One region of the Achromobacter deleyi genome, then DNA from elsewhere that is predicted to be linked to it. Evidence: riboswitches for the same ligand, from Rfam matches in the RefSeq annotation. Region 1 holds a riboswitch; the other holds the start of a gene.
What was found. Region 1 has a riboswitch for fluoride ahead of I6I07_RS22630 (voltage-gated chloride channel family protein). Riboswitches for the same ligand answer to the same signal wherever they lie in the genome.
Positions count from the first base shown of each region.

Region 2: it holds a riboswitch for fluoride, as region 1 does, so the genes downstream of both, crcB (fluoride efflux transporter CrcB) here and I6I07_RS22630 (voltage-gated chloride channel family protein) in region 1, are expected to answer to the same signal.

Region 1 is NZ_CP065997.1:4,993,200-4,997,851, forward strand. It holds gene I6I07_RS22625 (efflux RND transporter periplasmic adaptor subunit) at 1-1,084, opposite strand, end outside; fluoride riboswitch at 1,265-1,335, shown strand; gene I6I07_RS22630 (voltage-gated chloride channel family protein) at 1,454-2,767, shown strand; gene I6I07_RS22635 (DUF190 domain-containing protein) at 2,785-3,153, shown strand; gene I6I07_RS22640 (LysR family transcriptional regulator) at 3,203-4,141, opposite strand; gene I6I07_RS22645 (FAD-dependent oxidoreductase) at 4,270-4,652, shown strand, end outside.
Region 2 is NZ_CP065997.1:4,439,473-4,444,124, forward strand. It holds gene I6I07_RS20260 (LysR family transcriptional regulator) at 1-158, shown strand, start outside; gene I6I07_RS20265 (M20 family metallopeptidase) at 207-1,679, shown strand; gene I6I07_RS20270 (hypothetical protein) at 1,725-2,105, opposite strand; gene crcB (fluoride efflux transporter CrcB) at 2,234-2,605, opposite strand; fluoride riboswitch at 2,768-2,829, opposite strand; gene I6I07_RS20280 (DUF1415 domain-containing protein) at 2,883-3,443, shown strand; gene I6I07_RS20285 (SDR family NAD(P)-dependent oxidoreductase) at 3,556-4,260, opposite strand; gene I6I07_RS20290 (Bug family tripartite tricarboxylate transporter substrate binding protein) at 4,250-4,652, opposite strand, start outside.

The sequences.
Region 1 (4,652 bases):
CCGAGCGGACTTCGACGCGGCCGGCGTTGGCGCGGCCCAGCGTCAGTTCGCGCCGGGTGGCGCGCTGGTCATCGCCGATGACGAAGACGAACGCGCCTTCGGCGCCGTACTGCACCGCCGCCGTGGGAATCGACAGCACGTCTTCCTGCCGCGCCAGCGCCAGGCGGATGTTGACGAACTGGTTCGGGAACAGGGCTTCGTCGGCGTTCTCGAACAGGGCGCGCAGCTTGACGGTGCCGCTGGCCACGTGGATCTGGTTGTCCAGCGCCTGCAGGGTGCCGAGCGCGATCAGGCGGCGCTCGTCGGCGTCCCAGGCCTGCACCTGCAGCGCGGCGTCGCCGGCCTGGGCCTGGGCCTGCCGCAGCAGGTCCAGATGGGTCTCCGAGATCGAGAACAGCGCCGAGATCGGGCGCGTCTGCACCAGGGTGGCGAGGCCGTTGGTGTCGACGGCGCGCACGTGGTTGCCGGCGTCCACCCGGCGAAAGCCGACGCGGCCGTCGTGCGGCGCCAGGATGCGGGTCTGCGCCAGCAGGCGGCGGGCATCGGCGACGCCGGCCGCCAGGCGCTGGCGCTGCGCGGCGTAGCTGCGCACCTGGGCCTCGGCGGTGTCCAGTTGCTGTCCCGCCACGGCTTCCTGCCGCGCCAGCTGCCGGTAGCGGCGCAGGTCGATCTCGGCATTGCCCAGCAGCGCTTCGACGCGCGCCAGTTCGCCTTCGGCCGCCGCCAGCGCCGCCTGGTAGGGGCGCGGATCGATCTCGGCCAGCAGCTGGCCGCGTTGCACCGCCTGGCCTTCCGTGTAGTGCAGGCGCTGCAACTGGCCATCGACCTGGCTGCGCAGCACCACCTGCGCCAGCGGCGTGATGGTGCCCAGCGCGTGCAGGTCGCGCGGCAAGGGGCCGCTACGCGCGGCGGCGACGCTGACGGGGACCGGTTGCTGATCGTAGTTGGGAATGGCGGCGGGCGCGGGGCCTTGCAGGGCGTAGCGCCATAGCGCCCACGCGGCCACCAGGGTCACGGCCAGGAGGGTGGCCAGCGCCAGGCGGCGGCGCAGGGCAGCGGGGCCCGCGGAAGGGGGCAGGGACATCGTGGTACTGCCGGAAACAGTTAGTTGGGGACAGGACGGATTCTATCTGAATAATAATTATTAGCGTTTTAGCATCAGTTTTCTGTCAGGTTCGGACTCGCCGCCGGAGCCACAAGGACGCTGAATCGACCGTGGCGCGCGACCTGCTTGCCTCGCCGTTGCCGGACTGCTAGCATTCGTCCGTTCGTCGGAGATGGCATTCCTCCACCAACCGCCGCGTATCCTGCGCGGCTGATGATGCCTACAGATCCCTGGTACCGCCGGGGCTGTAGGCATTTTTTTGCGTCCGCGGTTTTCGTGCCCGCGCCCGATGCATCCCGCAGCCTGGTGGATCAGGGGAATTTTTTTTCCCCTTGCATCCTGAACCCCATGCCGCGCTCCCCACGCCTAGAACAGTTGGAACTCCTGCCGTACATCGGCAAATGGCTCGTCATCGCTTTCGTCGTCGCCTGCCTGGCGGGCGCCGCTTCGGCGCTTTTCCTGCACGCCCTGGATTGGGCGACCGCGACGCGGCAGGCGCATCCGGCGCTCATCTGGTTTTTGCCCTTCGCGGGCTTTTTCGTCGGCTGGTGCTATCTGCGTCTGGGGCGGCCCGTCGAGGCGGGCAACAACCTCATCATCGATGAGATCCACGATCCGAAGAAGGTGATTCCCCTGCGCATGGTGCCCATGGTGCTTGGAGGCACCGTGATGTCGCACCTGTTCGGCGCGTCGGTGGGGCGCGAGGGAACGGCGGTGCAGATGGGCGCGGCGCTGGCCGACCAACTGACCCACCTGCTGCGCCTGCGCCCCGAAGACCGGCGGATCGTCCTGATGGCGGGAATCGCGGCGGGCTTTTCCTCGGTGTTCGGCACGCCCCTGGCCGGCGCCATCTTCGGGCTGGAGGTGCTGGCGATCGGCCGCATGCGCTACGACGCGCTGTTTCCCTGCGTCGTCGCGGCCATCGCGGCGAACCAGGTCGGCCTCGCGCTGGGCATCCACCACACCCACTATGCCGTGCTGGCGGTCGCTCCCCTGGGCGTGGTGAGCGTGCTGAGCGTGGTGGCCGCCGGCATCCTGTTCGGCCTGATCGGCATGATCTTCGCCAACGGCGCGCACGCCATCGGCGCCTTCATGAAACGGCATATCGCCTATGCGCCGCTGCGGCCCCTGGCGGGCGGGGCGGTGATCGCGGTGGCGGTGTGGGCCACCGATGGCTATCGCTACATCGGCCTGGGAATTCCCTCGATCGTGCAGGCGTTCCAGCAACCGGCCGCGCCCTGGGACTTCGCCGGCAAGCTGCTGTTCACCGTGGCCTCGCTGGGCAGCGGGTTCAAGGGAGGCGAGGTGACGCCGCTGTTCTACATCGGCGCGACGCTCGGCAACGCGTTGGCGCCGCTGCTGCAGTTGCCCTTCTCGATGCTTGCGGGGCTGGGTTTCGTCGCCGTGTTCGCCGGCGCCGCCAACACCCCCATCGCCACCATCGTGATGGCGATCGAATTGTTCGGGCCGGACATCGCGCCCTTTGCCGCCATCGCCTGCATCGCGGCGTACCTGTTCTCGGGACACAGCGGCATCTACCACGCGCAGCGCGTGGGCCACGCCAAGCACCGCGTGCTGCCCGAGGAACTGCGGCTATCGGAACTCGGGGCGTACCGGAAGCGGCTACGCCAGCAGCCCATGGCCCGCACCCCCGAAGAATGAGCCGAGGAACCCACCCGATGACGACCGACCTGACCGCGTTGCGCCTGTACTTTCCCATTTCCGCCAGGGCCCGCGCCACGCGCTTCTGGCACAGGCTGAGCGCGCCGGCGCTGGCCCAGCACCTGATCCATGCCGCGCGCCACGCCGGCATCCAGCAGGCAGTGCTGCATTCCATCCAATCCGGCTACCTGGCTGGCGAGAGATTGAGCCACCATCATCCGGAGGTCACGCACATGAAGCACCCGCAGTGCATCGAGCTGATCGACCGCGAAGCGGTGCTGCGGGCGTTTCTGCATGACCATGCGGCGGAACTGCACAAGGTTCGGGCGGTATTGCTCACGTGCGAAATCCCGCTGATTCCCGCCTCGGGGCCGGTCGTTCGGTGAGCCCGCGGCGGGAGCGGGCGCGGGGCCCCGTCAGGGTGGGCGCTCGCTCTTACGTTCGCGGCGACGGCGCGGCGGAAGGACCGAGGCCGGCCTCGGCCAGGCGTTGCTGGATCAGTTCCAGCAGCGCCCGGGCCCGCGCGCTGACCGACTGGCGGTGGCTGTAGACGCCCAGCAGTTGCAAGGGCGCAGGTTGCAGGTCCAGCCGCACTTCACGCAGGCGGCCGGTGGCCAGGTCGTCGCGGCAGGCGCCGGCGGCCAGGATCGCGAAGCCGATGCCCTGGCGCGCGCCCATCAGCGCCAGTTCGCCGCTGTTGACGCGGTAGCGGCTGCGCACCGGCACCTTGACGATGTCGCCGGCGGCGTCCACGAATTGCCACGGCATGCCCTTGAGCGCGCTCAGGGTGGTGATGCAGGGCAGCGCCTTGAGCTGGCTCACCTGGCGCGGTTCGCCGACGCGCGCCAGCAGCGCCGGCGCGGCGACGACGATGCTGGGCAGGACGGCCAGTTCACGCGTGATGAGGCTGCTGTCGTCCTGGCGGCCGCGATGGAACACGATCGACAGGTCGACATCCTCGCGCAAGGCGTCGAGGCCATCGAGGCGGGTGTCGCAGGCCAGTTCGATGCCCGGGTGGCGGTCGCAGAATTCCGCCAGGATCGGCGCCAGCAGCCGCGGCGCTTCGCCCGGCATGCACAGGTGCAGCGGCCCGCGCAGCTCCTGCCGCACCGCGCCCAGTTCCTCTTCCGTGGCGGCCAGGGTGTCCAGCAGCGGCTTGGCCCGCTGGTACAGCAACTGGCCGGCTTCGGTCATGCGCAGGTGGCGGGTGCTGCGTTCCAGCAGCCGCACGCCCAGCCGCCGTTCCAGCCCGGCGACATGGCGGCTGACGTTCGACGACGGCATCGCCAACCGCCGCGCCGCGCCCGCGAAGCTCTGTTCGTCCACGACCGCCGCGTAGACGCGCACGCTATTCAGATCCAGGGCCTGGCCCATGATTATCCCGTTTGAGATATGAAAGGAACCCATTTTTCCATACTAGTTCTCGTATCCGGCGGAATCTACGATGCGATTCCCGTGTCCGGTGTGGGATCGGCGCGCGGGACGTGAAGCAAGGATTCAATATGGATATCGGAATACTGGGCGGCGGGATCGCCGGCCTGAGCGTGGCGCTCGCCCTGCATCGGTCGGGGCACCGGCCGCGGGTCTACGAACGCGGGGCCGTGCCGGCCAGCATGGGGGCCGGCGTGACGCTTTGGCCCAATGCGGGCGCCGTGCTGGACCGGCTCGGCCTGCTGCCGGACATCGCCGCGCTGGGGGGCAGGCCGGTGGCGATGCGCCGCTACGACCCCGCGGGCAACGCCCTGGGCGGACTCGACATCACCGCGCTGGATCGCCTGATGGGCTACCCGACCCATGCCATCCTGCGCCGCGACCTGCTGGCCGTACTGCTGGCGCACGTGGCGCGCGCCGGCATTCCGATCGAATACAGCCACCGCGCCGTGGC
Region 2 (4,652 bases), 550 kb from region 1:
CCCTGGTCGAATCCGACCTGCGCGCCGGCGCCCTGGTGCGGGCCGACAGCGCGCGCAACGACATCCACATGGAGATCCGGCTGTACCAGTCAGTGGACAACGCCAAGCCGCTGGCGCGCCAGGTGTGGAGCCGGATCGAGGCGTATGCGGCGCGCTAGGCATAAAATAGAGGATTATTCCGCTTCCCGACCACAGGATCCCGCGCCATGAACGCACGCATCCCCGACGACGCACTTCCTCCTACCCTCGATCCGAAGGCTCTGCAGGCTTTTGTGGACGACAAGTGGGACAACGAGATCATCCCCGCGCTGACCGACTACATCGCCATCCCGGCCAAGAGCCCGGCGTTCGATGCCGACTGGGAAAAGAACGCGTTCATCGAGCGCGTGGTGCGCGATGCGGCGCAGTGGGTCGAAGCCCAGAAGGTCTCGGGCCTGAAGCTGGAAGTGGTGCGCCTGCCGGGCCGCACGCCGGTGATCTTCTTCGACGCGCCCGCCACCCGCAGCGACAACGGCGACACCGTGCTGCTGTACGGCCACCTCGACAAGCAGCCGGAATTCTCGGGCTGGCGCGCCGGCCTGGGCCCCTGGACCCCCAAGTACGAAGACGGCAAGCTCTACGGCCGCGGCGGCGCCGACGACGGCTACGCCGTGTACGCCTCGCTCACCGCCATCATGGCGCTGGACAAGCAGGGCATTCCGCGCCCGCGCTGCGTCGGCATCGTCGAGACCTGTGAAGAGTCCGGCAGCTACGACCTGCTGCCCTACGTCGACGCGCTGCGCGACCGCCTCGGCAACGTGGCCCTGGTGGTGTGCCTGGATTCGGGCGCCGGCAACTATGACCAGCTGTGGATGACCACCTCGCTGCGCGGCATGGTTTCGGGCACGCTGGAAGTGCAGGTGCTGGACGAAGGCGTGCACTCGGGCGACTCCAGCGGCGTGGTGCCGTCGTCGTTCCGCATCCTGCGCCACCTGCTGGACCGCCTGGAAGACAGCGGCACCGGCCGCCTGCTGCCGCAAAGCCTGCACTGCGAGATTCCGGCCGACCGCATCGAGCAGGTGCACGCCACCGCCCGCATCCTGGGCGACGAAGTGTGGCGCCGTTTCCCCTGGAGCTGCGGCGCCGAGGGCGGCTTCGTGCTGCCCATGACCACCGATCCGGAACAGGCCCTGCTGAACCGCACCTGGCGTCCGACCCTGTCTGTGACCGGCGCCGAAGGCCTGCCGCCGCTGTCCAGCGCCGGCAACGTGCTGCGTCCGCGCACTGCCTTCAAGCTGTCGCTGCGCCTGCCGCCGCTGATCGACGCCGTCGCCGCGTCCGAAGAGATCAAGGCCCTGCTGGAAGCCGACGCGCCCTACAACGCCAAGGTCCTCTTCAAGGCCAACGAAGGCGCCGCCACCGGCTGGAACGCGCCGGCCTCGGCGCCGTGGCTGACCCAGGCGCTGGATGCCGCCTCGCAGCAATACTATGGCGCGCCCTGCGGCTACATCGGCCAGGGCGGCACCATTCCGCTGATGAGCATGCTGCAGAAGGGCTTCCCCAAGGCCCAGTTCATGGTCTGCGGCGTGCTGGGCCCCAAGTCCAACGCCCACGGCCCGAATGAATTCCTGCACGTGCCCTACGGCAAGAAGCTGACCGCCGCGGTCGCGCAGACCATGGCGGCGATGCCGACGGCCTGATCGGCGTTGGCGGATGAAGGAAAGCCCGGCCTGGCCGGGCTTTTTTTATGGCGTCGCGGCGGCGGAGCGCGCCGAGGGGCGGAAGACCACGTGGAGCGAGGCGTTGGATGTCACGCGCAGGATCACGTCCGCGCGGGGGCGGCGTGAAAGGCAGCGGGCAAGCCACTGCAGCAGCAGCCACAGCGAGACCAGCAGGAAAGCGGCTTCCACAAACACGTGGGTGATGAGCCTGTCGGGAGATGCATTCAGGGGGGCGAGTCGCACGGCGCTGTGCAAGCCGTCTTCGGCCAGCAGCGCCTGCATGCGCGCCGTCAGGAGAGCCATGGCATCGATGTTCTCGATGTAGAAGTCTTCGCGTCGCCGTAGCAGCGCCGCCAGCGCATCGTCGGACAGGTGGTCGGCGAAGTAGGTGAGCGCGATGGCCATCCGTTCCTCACAGGGTAGTCGTGGCGCCACTCTAGCGCGGCTCCGTCGCGCGGCGTCACAGGCTCCGGCAATGTCGGACGAATGGCGAATAGCGAGCGCGGCCGTCAACGGCGCCCCGGCCGCCGCCGTCACAGCGTCCGCACCAGCGCCATCCCGCCGAATAGCGCCGCCAGCCCCAGGCCGAGCGACAGGCCGGCGTACAGCAGCGCCAGGCCGGCGCGGCCCTGTTCCACATGCAGCGCCGTTTCCAGCGCGAAGGTCGAGAAGGTGGTGAAGCCGCCGACGATGCCGGTGGTCAGGAACAGCCGGGTCGGCTGCGACACCGAGAATTTCAACGCCAGCAATTCGGTGATCAGCCCCATGACGAAGCAGCCGATCACGTTGGTGGCCAGGGTGGCGTAGGGGAAGGCGATCCAGCCCAGCCGCAGCGCGGCCAGGCTCATGCCGTAGCGCGCGGCGGAACCCAGGCCGCCGCCGACGAATACCAGCAGTAGATTCAAGGTGTCTCTCCAGATCAAACGATGGAGAGCAACAGCCGGGGCTTGCCCACGGGCCGCGCGGTGGGACAGCGCGGGCGGCCTCCAGCGAGGTCGCGGCCCGAAAACAAGACACCCGCCGCGGCGGGTGTTTGTCTGGACGACACCCGCTGCGGGCATGTTGCCCGGTCAGCAGGAGCCATCAGCCGAGATCGGCGGTTTTGGGAAGCTCCATTCCCATTGCCGGCCATTTTAGCCCAGGTCGGTCGCCTATACTCGCGTTTTGCCAGGATTACCCGCCATGATTTCCACTTCCGACGCCTACGCCAACGTGGTTGCCGAAACCCGCCATTGGCTCACCCAGGCCGTGATCGGCCTGAATCTCTGTCCGTTCGCCAAAGCGGTTCAGGTCAAGGACCAGATCCGCTTTGCCGTCAGCGATGCCACCGACGCCGAAGGCGTCCTGACCGACCTGCAGGACGAGCTGGCCCTGCTGGCCGAGGCCGATCCGGAAAAGATCGACACCACGTTGTTGATCCTTCCCGACGCGCTCGACGATTTCCTCGAGTTCAACGACTTCGAGGACCTGTCGGACCGCCTGCTCAAGCGCATGCGCCTGGTGGGCGAGTTGCAGGTGGCCACGTTCCACCCGCAGTTCCAGTTCGCCGACACGCAGCCGGACGACATCGAGAACTACACCAACCGTTCGCCGTACCCGATCCTGCATCTGCTGCGCGAGGACAGCATCGACCGCGCGGTCGAGTCCTTCCCCGACGCCGCCGAGATCTACGAGAAGAACATCGACACGCTGACGCGGCTGGGCCTGGAAGGCTGGCAGCGGCTGATGCGCAAGCCCGCCTGATGCCGGGCGCGGCCGGCGGCGAAGGCCGTCGGCGCCGTTGTCGCATCTGTCGGGACGCCGCCGCATCGGGGCGCGACCGCGCGGGCACGGTCGGCCGCGCGCGAACGTGAGTTCAGCGGGGCAAGGATGCTCCACCGCAGATGGCGATGTCCTGGCCGGTGATGGCGGCCGCCTCGGCCGACAGCAGGAACGCCACCAGGGCCGCGATCTCGGCCGGCTGTATCAGCCGGCCGATGGGCGGCAGGCGGGCCGGACTGGCGGCCCGCGCGGGGTCGTCCAGCATGCCCGTCTGCGTCGCGGCTGGGGACACCACGTTCACCGTCACGCCGTTGCCCGCCAGTTCGGCGCCCCAGCTGCGCGCCAGCGCCACCAAGGCGGCCTTGGACGCGGCGTATTGGCCGCGGCCCGGCATGCCCTGCGCGACGCGGCTGCCGACCAGCACCACGCGGCCGGCGCCCCGCGCCACCATCGACGGCGCCAGGTCCCGGGTCAGGCGGACCGCGGCATCCACATGCAGCTTCCACATGCGTTCGCCGTCGGCGGGGTCCGATTGCGCCAGCGGCGCTACCCGCAACAGCCCCGCCGCATGTACCAGGGCCGTGACATCGTCCAGGGCCTGCGAGGCCTGGCGGGTGGCGGCGTCGTCGCACAGGTCGACCTCGACATGCCGGTAGGCGGCATGCCGGGCCACGGCGGGCCCGAGGTCCAGCCCGGTCACGCGCCAGCCGCCGTCCAGCAGCCGCTGCACGATCGCCTGGCCGATGCCGCCGGTGGCGCCGGTGACCACGGCGTGGCCTGGCGTGGGATCAGTCGACATGGATGTGGCCCTCTTCGATGATCTTGCGCGAGCGCGCCATGTCGTCCTTCTGGAAACGCGTGAACTCGGCCGTGGTGATCGGCGTGATCGTCACGCCCAGCTGTTCGTACTTGGCCGCCATGCCCGAGGACAGGGCCTTGTTGACCTCGGCGTTGAGCTTCTCGACGATCGGCGCGGGGGTGCCGGCCGGCGCCCACAGGCCGTACCAGCTGTAGTACTGGTAGCCGGGCAGCACTTCGCCCACCGTGGGCACGTCGGGCAGGTTGGGCAGGCGCGCTTCCGAGGTGACGGCGAGGATCTTCAGCATGCCGCCCTTGTAGTACGACAGGGCGCCCAGCACCGGGTCGATGAATCCGTCGATGCGTCCGCCCACCAGGTCCTGCAGCGCGGGC